4 regions of the uncultured Planococcus sp. genome follow, and region 1 is predicted to be linked to each of the others. Evidence: riboswitches for the same ligand, from Rfam matches in the RefSeq annotation. Region 1 holds a riboswitch; each other region holds the start of a gene.
What was found. Region 1 has a riboswitch for thiamine pyrophosphate ahead of tenI (thiazole tautomerase TenI). Riboswitches for the same ligand answer to the same signal wherever they lie in the genome.
Positions count from the first base shown of each region.

Region 2: another riboswitch for thiamine pyrophosphate. It lies ahead of tenA (thiaminase II); the one in region 1 lies ahead of tenI (thiazole tautomerase TenI).
Region 3: another riboswitch for thiamine pyrophosphate. It lies ahead of Q0785_RS06990 (YkoF family thiamine/hydroxymethylpyrimidine-binding protein); the one in region 1 lies ahead of tenI (thiazole tautomerase TenI).
Region 4: another riboswitch for thiamine pyrophosphate. It lies ahead of thiT (energy-coupled thiamine transporter ThiT); the one in region 1 lies ahead of tenI (thiazole tautomerase TenI).

Region 1 is NZ_CANMXD010000005.1:175,545-177,746, reverse strand. It holds gene Q0785_RS09460 (DUF5996 family protein) at 1-602, shown strand, start outside; gene Q0785_RS09455 (hypothetical protein) at 808-1,086, shown strand; TPP riboswitch at 1,233-1,333, shown strand; gene tenI (thiazole tautomerase TenI) at 1,446-2,072, shown strand; gene thiO (glycine oxidase ThiO) at 2,086-2,202, shown strand, end outside.
Region 2 is NZ_CANMXD010000017.1:44,508-46,709, reverse strand. It holds gene ugpC (sn-glycerol-3-phosphate ABC transporter ATP-binding protein UgpC) at 1-645, shown strand, start outside; TPP riboswitch at 668-771, shown strand; gene tenA (thiaminase II) at 854-1,537, shown strand; gene thiM (hydroxyethylthiazole kinase) at 1,539-2,202, shown strand, end outside.
Region 3 is NZ_CANMXD010000004.1:95,284-97,485, forward strand. It holds gene Q0785_RS06985 (VWA domain-containing protein) at 1-613, opposite strand, end outside; TPP riboswitch at 1,256-1,361, shown strand; gene Q0785_RS06990 (YkoF family thiamine/hydroxymethylpyrimidine-binding protein) at 1,450-2,040, shown strand; gene Q0785_RS06995 (ECF transporter S component) at 2,042-2,202, shown strand, end outside.
Region 4 is NZ_CANMXD010000014.1:25,559-27,760, forward strand. It holds gene map (type I methionyl aminopeptidase) at 1-91, opposite strand, end outside; gene thiT (energy-coupled thiamine transporter ThiT) at 226-801, opposite strand; TPP riboswitch at 900-997, opposite strand; gene Q0785_RS18040 (M20/M25/M40 family metallo-hydrolase) at 1,145-2,202, shown strand, end outside.

The sequences.
Region 1 (2,202 bases):
CGCAGGAAATGGCCTATAAAAAGAACCTGAATGAAGACAGTAGTCCTCTGACATTTAATCACAAGGATGCGATGAGGGGATTGCAGCTATTCCATTTCGCGTTGCGAGAACAATTGAGATTTGCAGGTCCGCTCAGATGCCGGAAAATGAAACCGCAATTGTTTTGGGGCACCTTTGATGTGTCTTTATTGATTATCAAAGATAAAATGGAACCATTTCCGGAAGACAAAATCATTGAAAAGGCGGCTTTTGATGAACAGATGATCGAATATGGATTTTGGTTGGGAGACGACAAAGTCAATGTCCCAACATTTTTTGTATTGCCCTATCCATTCATCTATAAAGATTTAAATCATCCCAACCTGAAACCCGAATCGGCATATTACGATAAAAAACTGAGCGAATACTTCCTTGATTTGGAGAGTGCAGTCAGTTTTGAGGATCCCAGTAATGCTATACAAGATTTCTTCCGTTCCAGTTTCGATATTTTATCCAATGAACTCCAGTGGGAAGGCATTGCCCATTATTTTATTCCGTTGAAAATGAATAAGCAAAACAGTGCCGATAAATCCAATGGCACTGACAGAAACCAACGAACATGAGGTCTTTGCTTTAGTTAATCGTCGTTTAACATAAAGAAGGATAAAGGTTCATTTCTTAAGAGGAGTATGACGAAATGGTCTTGTTTAAAAAACAGGGCTATTTTACTGTCTGCAAATTTGAAAGCTGAAAATTCGCGGTTTTTTATGTACATGGCTTAAAGTAGTTGATATACTAAATTATGGAATAAAAGAAAGGAAGTTGGGAATGAAAACTATTTGGCTGGCTTTGCTTGGGGCCGTAATTGTCCATCTTCTTTACTTTGCGGCAGTATTTTCCGTGGGCTATGTAAAAACCATCACCTACAGACCCAATATTCCAAAAGCCTGGGAAAATGCAGAAAATCTGCAAAGTACTGCAGCTTTCGGATACGCTGTTTCCCCTATCATCTATTTTGGTACTTTTTCAGCTGCAACCGTCGCTTGTATGTTGTTGTTGTTGTGCGGGTATAAAAAACTTGCTTCAACGCCTGTCAGGACTAAATAGATAGAGATAGAAAGTGTGATATAGATATATTCAGTTCTTTTTTTATCGCTGAATATTTAGAAGATTGAATGCAAGATAAACTGGATTAATGGCGATGTTGATGTTAAGCTTACTTTAGATTTTAGCACTTTCAAAATAACTGAATATAAAAACACTAGGGGAGTCTTATGAGACTGAGATGGAGAAATCCGGACCCTTTGAACCTGATCTAGTTGAAACTAGCGTAGGGAAGTGGTTAATGTATGTCCATTTTTTCTGAAGATATACCCAAAACCACTCCATCGCTGGAGTGGTTTTTTTATTTTGTTATTGAACTCATTTGTTTTAACTTTCCGAAAGTCGATAGAAGGAGGGAATTTATGAGAGATGGCGAGCTGCATATTATCTCAACTGATAAGCAACCCCCCCAACAACTGGCAGAAATCATCAGCCGGATTCATCATGAAGTTGATTTTATCCATCTACGTGAAAAGAGCAAAACAGCAAGGGAAGTAGTGGAATTAGTGAAGTTGTTGGTGAATGAAAATGTACCTTTATCAAAAATAATCATAAACGACCGAGTGGATATTGCCGTTGCCTCCAATGTAAAAGGTGTTCAATTGGCTTATCACTCGTTGCCGGTAGATTGCGTGAAAAGAAATTTCACAAATTTAACGATTGGGTGTTCAGTGCATGCGATTGAAGAAGCTCGATTTGCCGAAAAAAAGGGGGCTGATTATGTAGTATGTGGTCATATTTATTCGACCTCATCAAAAACTGGACTGATACCGAAAGGCTTAGAACTATTGAAAAATGTTTCTGAATCAGTTTCTATTCCAGTCATTGCAATCGGTGGCATAACGCCCGGAAATACTGGGGATGTTATCGGGTCAGGAGCGAAAGGGATCGCTGTAATGTCGGGAATTTTCGAAGCGAAAGATCCTTTGCTGGCTGCAAGATCTTATCGTTCCTGTTTAGCGAAAGAAAGTTTTTATCTGGAGCCATGAGGAGAGGATTTCTATGAACAGAACATATGAAGCCATTGTAGTTGGGGGTGGAGTCATCGGCGGTTCGGTGGCCTATAGTTTGGCGAAAAGAGGAATGGAAGTTTTGCTGTTGGAAAAAGACAGCCTTGCT
Region 2 (2,202 bases), on a different contig from region 1:
CCGCTGTCCAACCTGGATGCCAAACTGCGGGTCCAAATGCGCGCGGAGATCGCCAAACTGCATAGACGGCTGAAAACCACTACTATTTATGTAACGCATGACCAGACGGAAGCCATGACGATGGCCAGCCGGATCGTGGTTATGAAGGATGGGTTGATCCAACAGGTCGGCTCTCCGAAAGAAGTATATGATTTTCCGGAAAATCGGTTTGTCGGCAGCTTTATCGGTTCTCCTGCCATGAACTTTTTTGAAGGAAGAATTGATGAAGGAACCTATTTGATGGGGGATAAAGTGATTGATATACCCTCATCTGTAATGACGATGCTGAGAAATGAAGGGTATGATGGCAAGGCGGTGATTTTAGGCATCCGGCCGGAACACATTCATGTCAATAACGAAGATCTGTCGGGTATCCCAGCGAGTGAATTCGAAGCGACCATTACAGTTTCCGAATTGACAGGGGCTGAAACAATCCTGTATGCGGTATATGCGGATCAGGAATTTATCGCACGCATTGATGCTTCTACAACAATTGAAGCTGGCGATACGGCGACGCTTGCTTTTGATATGAGCCATGTCCACTTTTTTGACGACGAAACAGGAAAACGCATAAAAGCTGTAGAATTTTCTGAAACTATGATATAGTGATTTCGAAAACACAAATAAAAAACACCACTAGGGGAGCCGGATATCGGCTGAGACGGGCATAAGCCTGGACCCTTTGAACCTGATCTGGATCATACCAGCGGAGGGAAGTGGCGACCGTCTGCTATTTCCATTATCGACTGCAAACGCCGCTTCCCTTTACTGGGAAGCGGCGTTTTTTGTTTTGTGGAAAAAAGGAGATGGAGAAATGACATTTTGTAGAGAAGTAAGAAAAGAATGCGACAACCTGTGGCAAGCAAGTTTTGATCACCCGTTTGTGAAAGGGATCGAAGACGGGACTTTGCCGATTGATAGATTTCGCTTTTACGTAATGCAGGACGCTTATTATTTGACTCATTTTGCGAAAGTACAGGCTATTGGCGCAGCCAAAGCCACAGATCTGGAAACCACCCAGCGTTTTGCCATCCATTCCGCACATACCTGCAGTGCTGAACTGGCGCTGCATGAATCGTTCATGGAAATTCTCGAAGTCACTGAAGAAGAGTGGGCTGTGTTTGAACCTTCTCCGACCGCTTACGCCTATGTATCGCATATGTACCGCTCATCCGAAGGCGATTTAGCGGATGTGCTGGCTTCCATTTTGCCTTGCTATTGGCTTTATTACGAAATTGGGGAGCGCTTGAAAAATGCGGAACCCGATCATCCAATCTACAACCGGTGGATCGCAACTTATGGATCCGATGAGTTTGGGGCACTGGTCAACGAACAGATTGCCCGTATGGACAGGCTGGCGGAAGGGCTGCCGGAAGCACGCCGGCAGGAGTTGAAAAACCGTTTCCGGAAGAGCAGCTATTATGAATGGAATTTTTGGGATCAGGCTTGGAGAAAAGAATCCTGGTCTGTAGATTCCGTCGATAAAGTAGGTGTCTAATATGCTTCAGCAGATAAGAAGTGAAAATCCGCTTGTCCATTGCATCACCAATCATGTCGTTTCTAATTTTCAAGCCAATGGGCTGCTGGCGATCGGTGCATCTCCGATCATGGGAGAAGCGCCTGAAGAAGCAGCGGAACTTGCGGCATTGTCGCAGGCACTGTCATTGAATATCGGAACTTTACACGCGGAATCATTGAAAAGTATGTTGATTGCCGGAGAGTCGGCCAATCGGATAGGAATACCTGTGGTCCTGGATCCTGTGGGAGCAGGGGCGAGTAATTTCAGGAAGAAGGCGGTCCGCGAAATTCTGGACACAGTTGACGTCAGCGTCCTTCGGTGCAACGCAGGAGAGCTTGCAGCTGTAGCTGGGAAACGGTGGCAGTCAAAAGGTGTTGACGCCGGAGAAGGGCTCCTGGACGTCAGGGAGCTTGCCGTCTCTACTGCTCCGGAATTAGGGTTGGTAGTCGCAGTCACTGGAAAAATGGATATTGTCACAGACGGAAAAAGTGTAACGGAAATTCCTTTTGGTGATCCGATCATGGCTTCGATTACGGGAACAGGCTGCTTGCTCAGCAGTATTGTGGCTGCAGCCTTGGCAGTCCAGCCAGAAGATCCTTTAAAGACTGTCGGCCATGTGCTGCGCTTTTATGCGATTGCTGGAC
Region 3 (2,202 bases), on a different contig from region 1:
GCATTTGATTGTACAGCTCTTCATCCGTCACTTGATCGATATCAAGGACATGGAAAAAATTCGCGTTGTCCACGAAGCGGCCTTCCATCGTATCCAACTTTCTCAAGACATCGAAGTTCGAATCGCCGATGCCGATGAATTGCCAAAAGATCGGCTGAGTGGACGATTCCACAATGAATTTCTTGATACCGGCTTTACAGCCGCCGTCATTGATGAAAACCAGAAAAACCGGCACATCGCTCGGCTCTTCTTTCGTATACTTCTCGATGACGTCTTTCATCACTTTCGGTTCGTCGTTCCGACCATATTTATGGACCTCATCATTGGACAGGATGTTTTTCTCCACATAGCCCATGAAAATCTCTTCCGTCGCTGCCGGCAATCGGGAAAATTCGTTATCGTACACCCAGACATCCAATTCCCCATCATCATCAAACTGGCTCGCTACCGCCAGTACCCTCTCGACAACTTCCTGCACGACACCGTCACGATACAGCTTCCGCATCGATCCGGTAATATCCAACACAATACCGACTTTCGCCACAACACCTGTTAACTTCTTTTTCTCCAGCACGATGCTGGCCGTTTTCTTTTTCAGGGAAATCGTACTCATCAAATGGCCTCCTCAAGTCATAATGACTTCAGTATATCGAAGATTTTAAAAATAAAAAGTAAATATTGGAAATGATTAAATGTAAATATTAATTTCTAATCAGTATGTTAATCAGTAAAGTAAATTAGATTACGACTCAACATTATCAATTTCTAAGAGATTATCTTCTACACAGTTTAATAAGCCAAGATCTGAAGAAATTGTTCCAGGTGGAAATTTTTATGGGTCTCAACTGTTTCGTGCCTTACACGACTTAGTGAGAGAAAAATGCACTTTGAGTCATTTTGAATAATAATTTTTAATGATGTGCAGAAGCACATATATACATATACCATTGAAGGATATGGAGCAAACTAGTGGAGACTCCCGCAAGCCCGTAGGAAAGATACGGCCGAAAGGAATTCGGATCGTATCTTTGCGACGAAGCTAGCGCAGCGATGCAGGAGCACCGGGTTTCCAGGAGCTGGTTTGCGGAATATCCACAGCTCGCCTAGTTCATGCCCAAAGCGCTCGAAGCGATTCCAGTACACTAAGCCATACTGCCACTTCTCATATCTTTCCAAACTCCCTCTTTACATCCCCCACCACTTCCTCTACACTAAACCCATCGGGAACAACCCGAACACAAAAACCGCATACCGTTTACTGCACTAGGGGTGCCCATTATGGCTGAGATGCAAGCGCAAGCTTCGATCCCTTAAGACTCGATCAGGATAATACCTGCGTGAGGAAGTGCGGCGCATTTCTGAAATAATTCCTTTTGATTATTTGTAGATTATGGCTGCATCTTCGCGGATGCGGCCTTTTTTGTGCAAATTTTTAGGAGGAATGTTGATATGGAACCATTGCAATGCGGGACCAGCCCGATTGTCGGATTTCGCTTTTCGCTTCATCCGATGACCGGCGATTTCATCAAAGTCATCAAAGGAGCCTTGAACGAAACGGACACGTCGAACGTCTGGATGCACACCGATGACGTCTCAACCGTCATACGCGGCAAACAGAATCACGTCTTCAACGTCGCGAAAGCACTGGCGTTGCATACTGCAAAAACCGGAGAGCATGTCGCATTGTCCGGCACCTTCTCGATCGGCTGCCCCGGCGATTCATCCGGGGACGTCTATTTGGAAAAAGACGATGTGCTGTTGAACACCGACGACACGAAGCAATACGTCTCTTCCCAGTTTGCGCTGTACCCGATGAACAATCCGGATTACATGGCAGTCATCTACCGGGAAGTGGACCGCGCCAAAAAACTGGGCGTCTTCAACGACTCGATGCATTACGCCAGCGGCATCCATGGCGATATCCATAAGGTTTTTTCTTTTTACGAAGAAGCATTCACCAATGCGCGTTCCGAAGATCACCGCCACTTGGTGATGACCGTATCAATGAGCATCAACAGCCCGTCCCACGGAGGTGCGTAAGATGCTGAAATCGTGGAAATTAAAAGAAGTGGTGTTGATGTCCCTGTTTGCGGTCGTTTTCGGCATCGTCTACTTGCTGTTTGTCCATGCAGCCAACATTTGGGCTGCAGTCATCGGCCCGCTCGCCTATGAATGGATGTTCGGCATCTGGTTCATCGTGTC
Region 4 (2,202 bases), on a different contig from region 1:
TAGTAGCTGCCTTCATCGCTTCACGAATTTCAGCCACCATTTGGCCGGCTTTTTTCAACATTTCAATATCTTTTTCATTAGTTGCTATCATCAATGACCCTTCTTTCAAGCTTTTCTATTCAAGAATTATACCACAAAATTAAATCAGAGGCTCCTGACCCGTTTCAACAAATCCAGGAAAATCGTCATAAAAAAGAAGGCTGCCCGAAGACAGCCTTCCATACTTCAAGCTTCAGCATCCACCAGCCTCGGAGCTGCTGCAAAAAGCGCAGCACAGACAAAGGCGGCAAGCAAAAATACCGGGATCATATACGTTGCATTATAGACCACCGAGTAGATGACCACATTGCCTTCAGCAAACATGCCGAAGAACAGGATGCCGGTAATGACATGGACGAGGTAGCGCAGCGCAGAAGCAAGCAATACACCGGCAACTACAGCCGTCAGCATCTTCCCTGTCTGCTTGGCATGTGCATGCTGCAGATACTTCCCACGCATGACACCCGCCAGCCCCACCACTCCATAGGCGAGAAGATAATCCAATATGACCTGCATGACGACGAATCCGAAAGACAAGGGCGCCACAGAGATAAACCCTGAGACAATCTGCAGCAGACCGACCAGAAATCCAGTCAGTACTCCCGCACCGACGCCTCTTCTGAAAGCGATCAATACGATTGGAATCATCACCAGGCTGACTGAACCGCCTTGTGGCATCCGGAAAGAAACGAAATCCAACACAAATCCAAGAGCTGCGAAAATGGCAATCTCCATCATTAACAATACTTTTTTATTTCTCATGACTTCCTCCTTTAATGTGTTATGCACATCACCAGAAGGGCCGTGAATAAAACCATATTAAAAACGGCGTCAGGACAGAGCCTGTCGCCGTTGTAAGGGCCGGTTTCCATCCACATCCCTGCGCAAGTGTTAACTTACAGGTTCAAAGGGTAAGAACAAATGTTCACTCTCAGCAAAAGCTCCCCTTGTGGTGTATACAGATATTTAGCATTCACCTGTATTGTACACAAGGGTTTCATTTTGTGCAAGACTGTTTTAAGATGGCCTGATAGGGTAAAGAAATACATGATGAAGATAGTTGAAAGGTGGTGAAGGCAGCCGGGATTCTGGGCTTGCCGAAAATATGATTGAATTGTTGAAGGAACTGATTAAAATTCAAAGCGATACTAAAGATGGAGCCAATGAAGCTCTTCTTTTTTGTGCAGATTGGCTGAAATCCAAAGGAGAAACCGTTACTGTCCATGACAATAATGGTTATCTGATGCTGACTGCCGCTAAAGGGCAAGGCACCGAGACCATCGTTTGGAATGGCCACGTCGACGTCGTTCCTGGCCATAAAGAACAGTTTGTCCCAGTCGAAGAGCAGGACCGCATCTATGGCCGCGGCGCCGCTGACATGAAAGCCGGAGTTGCCGCGATGATGCAGGCCTTTATCGAGCTGGACAGTTCCGGCCTAGAGCGCACGGTGCAGCTGCATATTGTAACTGACGAAGAGATTGGCGGCCGAAACACTTCCAAGTGGCTGGTCGAACAAGGCTTCCATGGTGACTTCGTCATTTGCGGTGAACCTACGGGATTGAAAGTTGGCCTGCAATCCAAAGGTATCCTGCGGATGGATATGACGTTCAAAGGCAAACCGGCCCACGGGAGCCGTCCTTGGGAAGGCATCAACGCCATTGAATCTGCGATGAAATTCCACATGGCAATCTCTGAGCTTCCTTTCAGAAAAGAATCAACGGAATATTACGAGCAGCCTTCCGTCAATTTGCCGATCATCAAAGCAGGAGACCGTTACAATGTGGTTCCTGAAACGTGCGAAATGTCTTATGATATCCGCTTTATGCCCGGACAAGACAAAGACGAGATCGTTCGCCAATTGGCAGACTTGGCTGAAACCTTGGATCTCGATATGGACTATAGAGCATCAGGATCTACCCCAGCCCTGACAACAACAAAAGAAAACCCCTATATCCAAAGCCTGCAAAAGGCGATTCTGGATACTACGGATCAGGAACCTGTTTTATTCGGTCAGCATGGAGCTGCAGATACGCGTTATTATGCAGCGGTGACCGGCGGTGAAGGGGCGATAGAATTCGGTCCAAGCGGCGATGATTGGCATGGTAATGCTGAATACGTAACGATTTCAAGCGTCCATGCGTACAAGGATATCCTCTTGGCTCA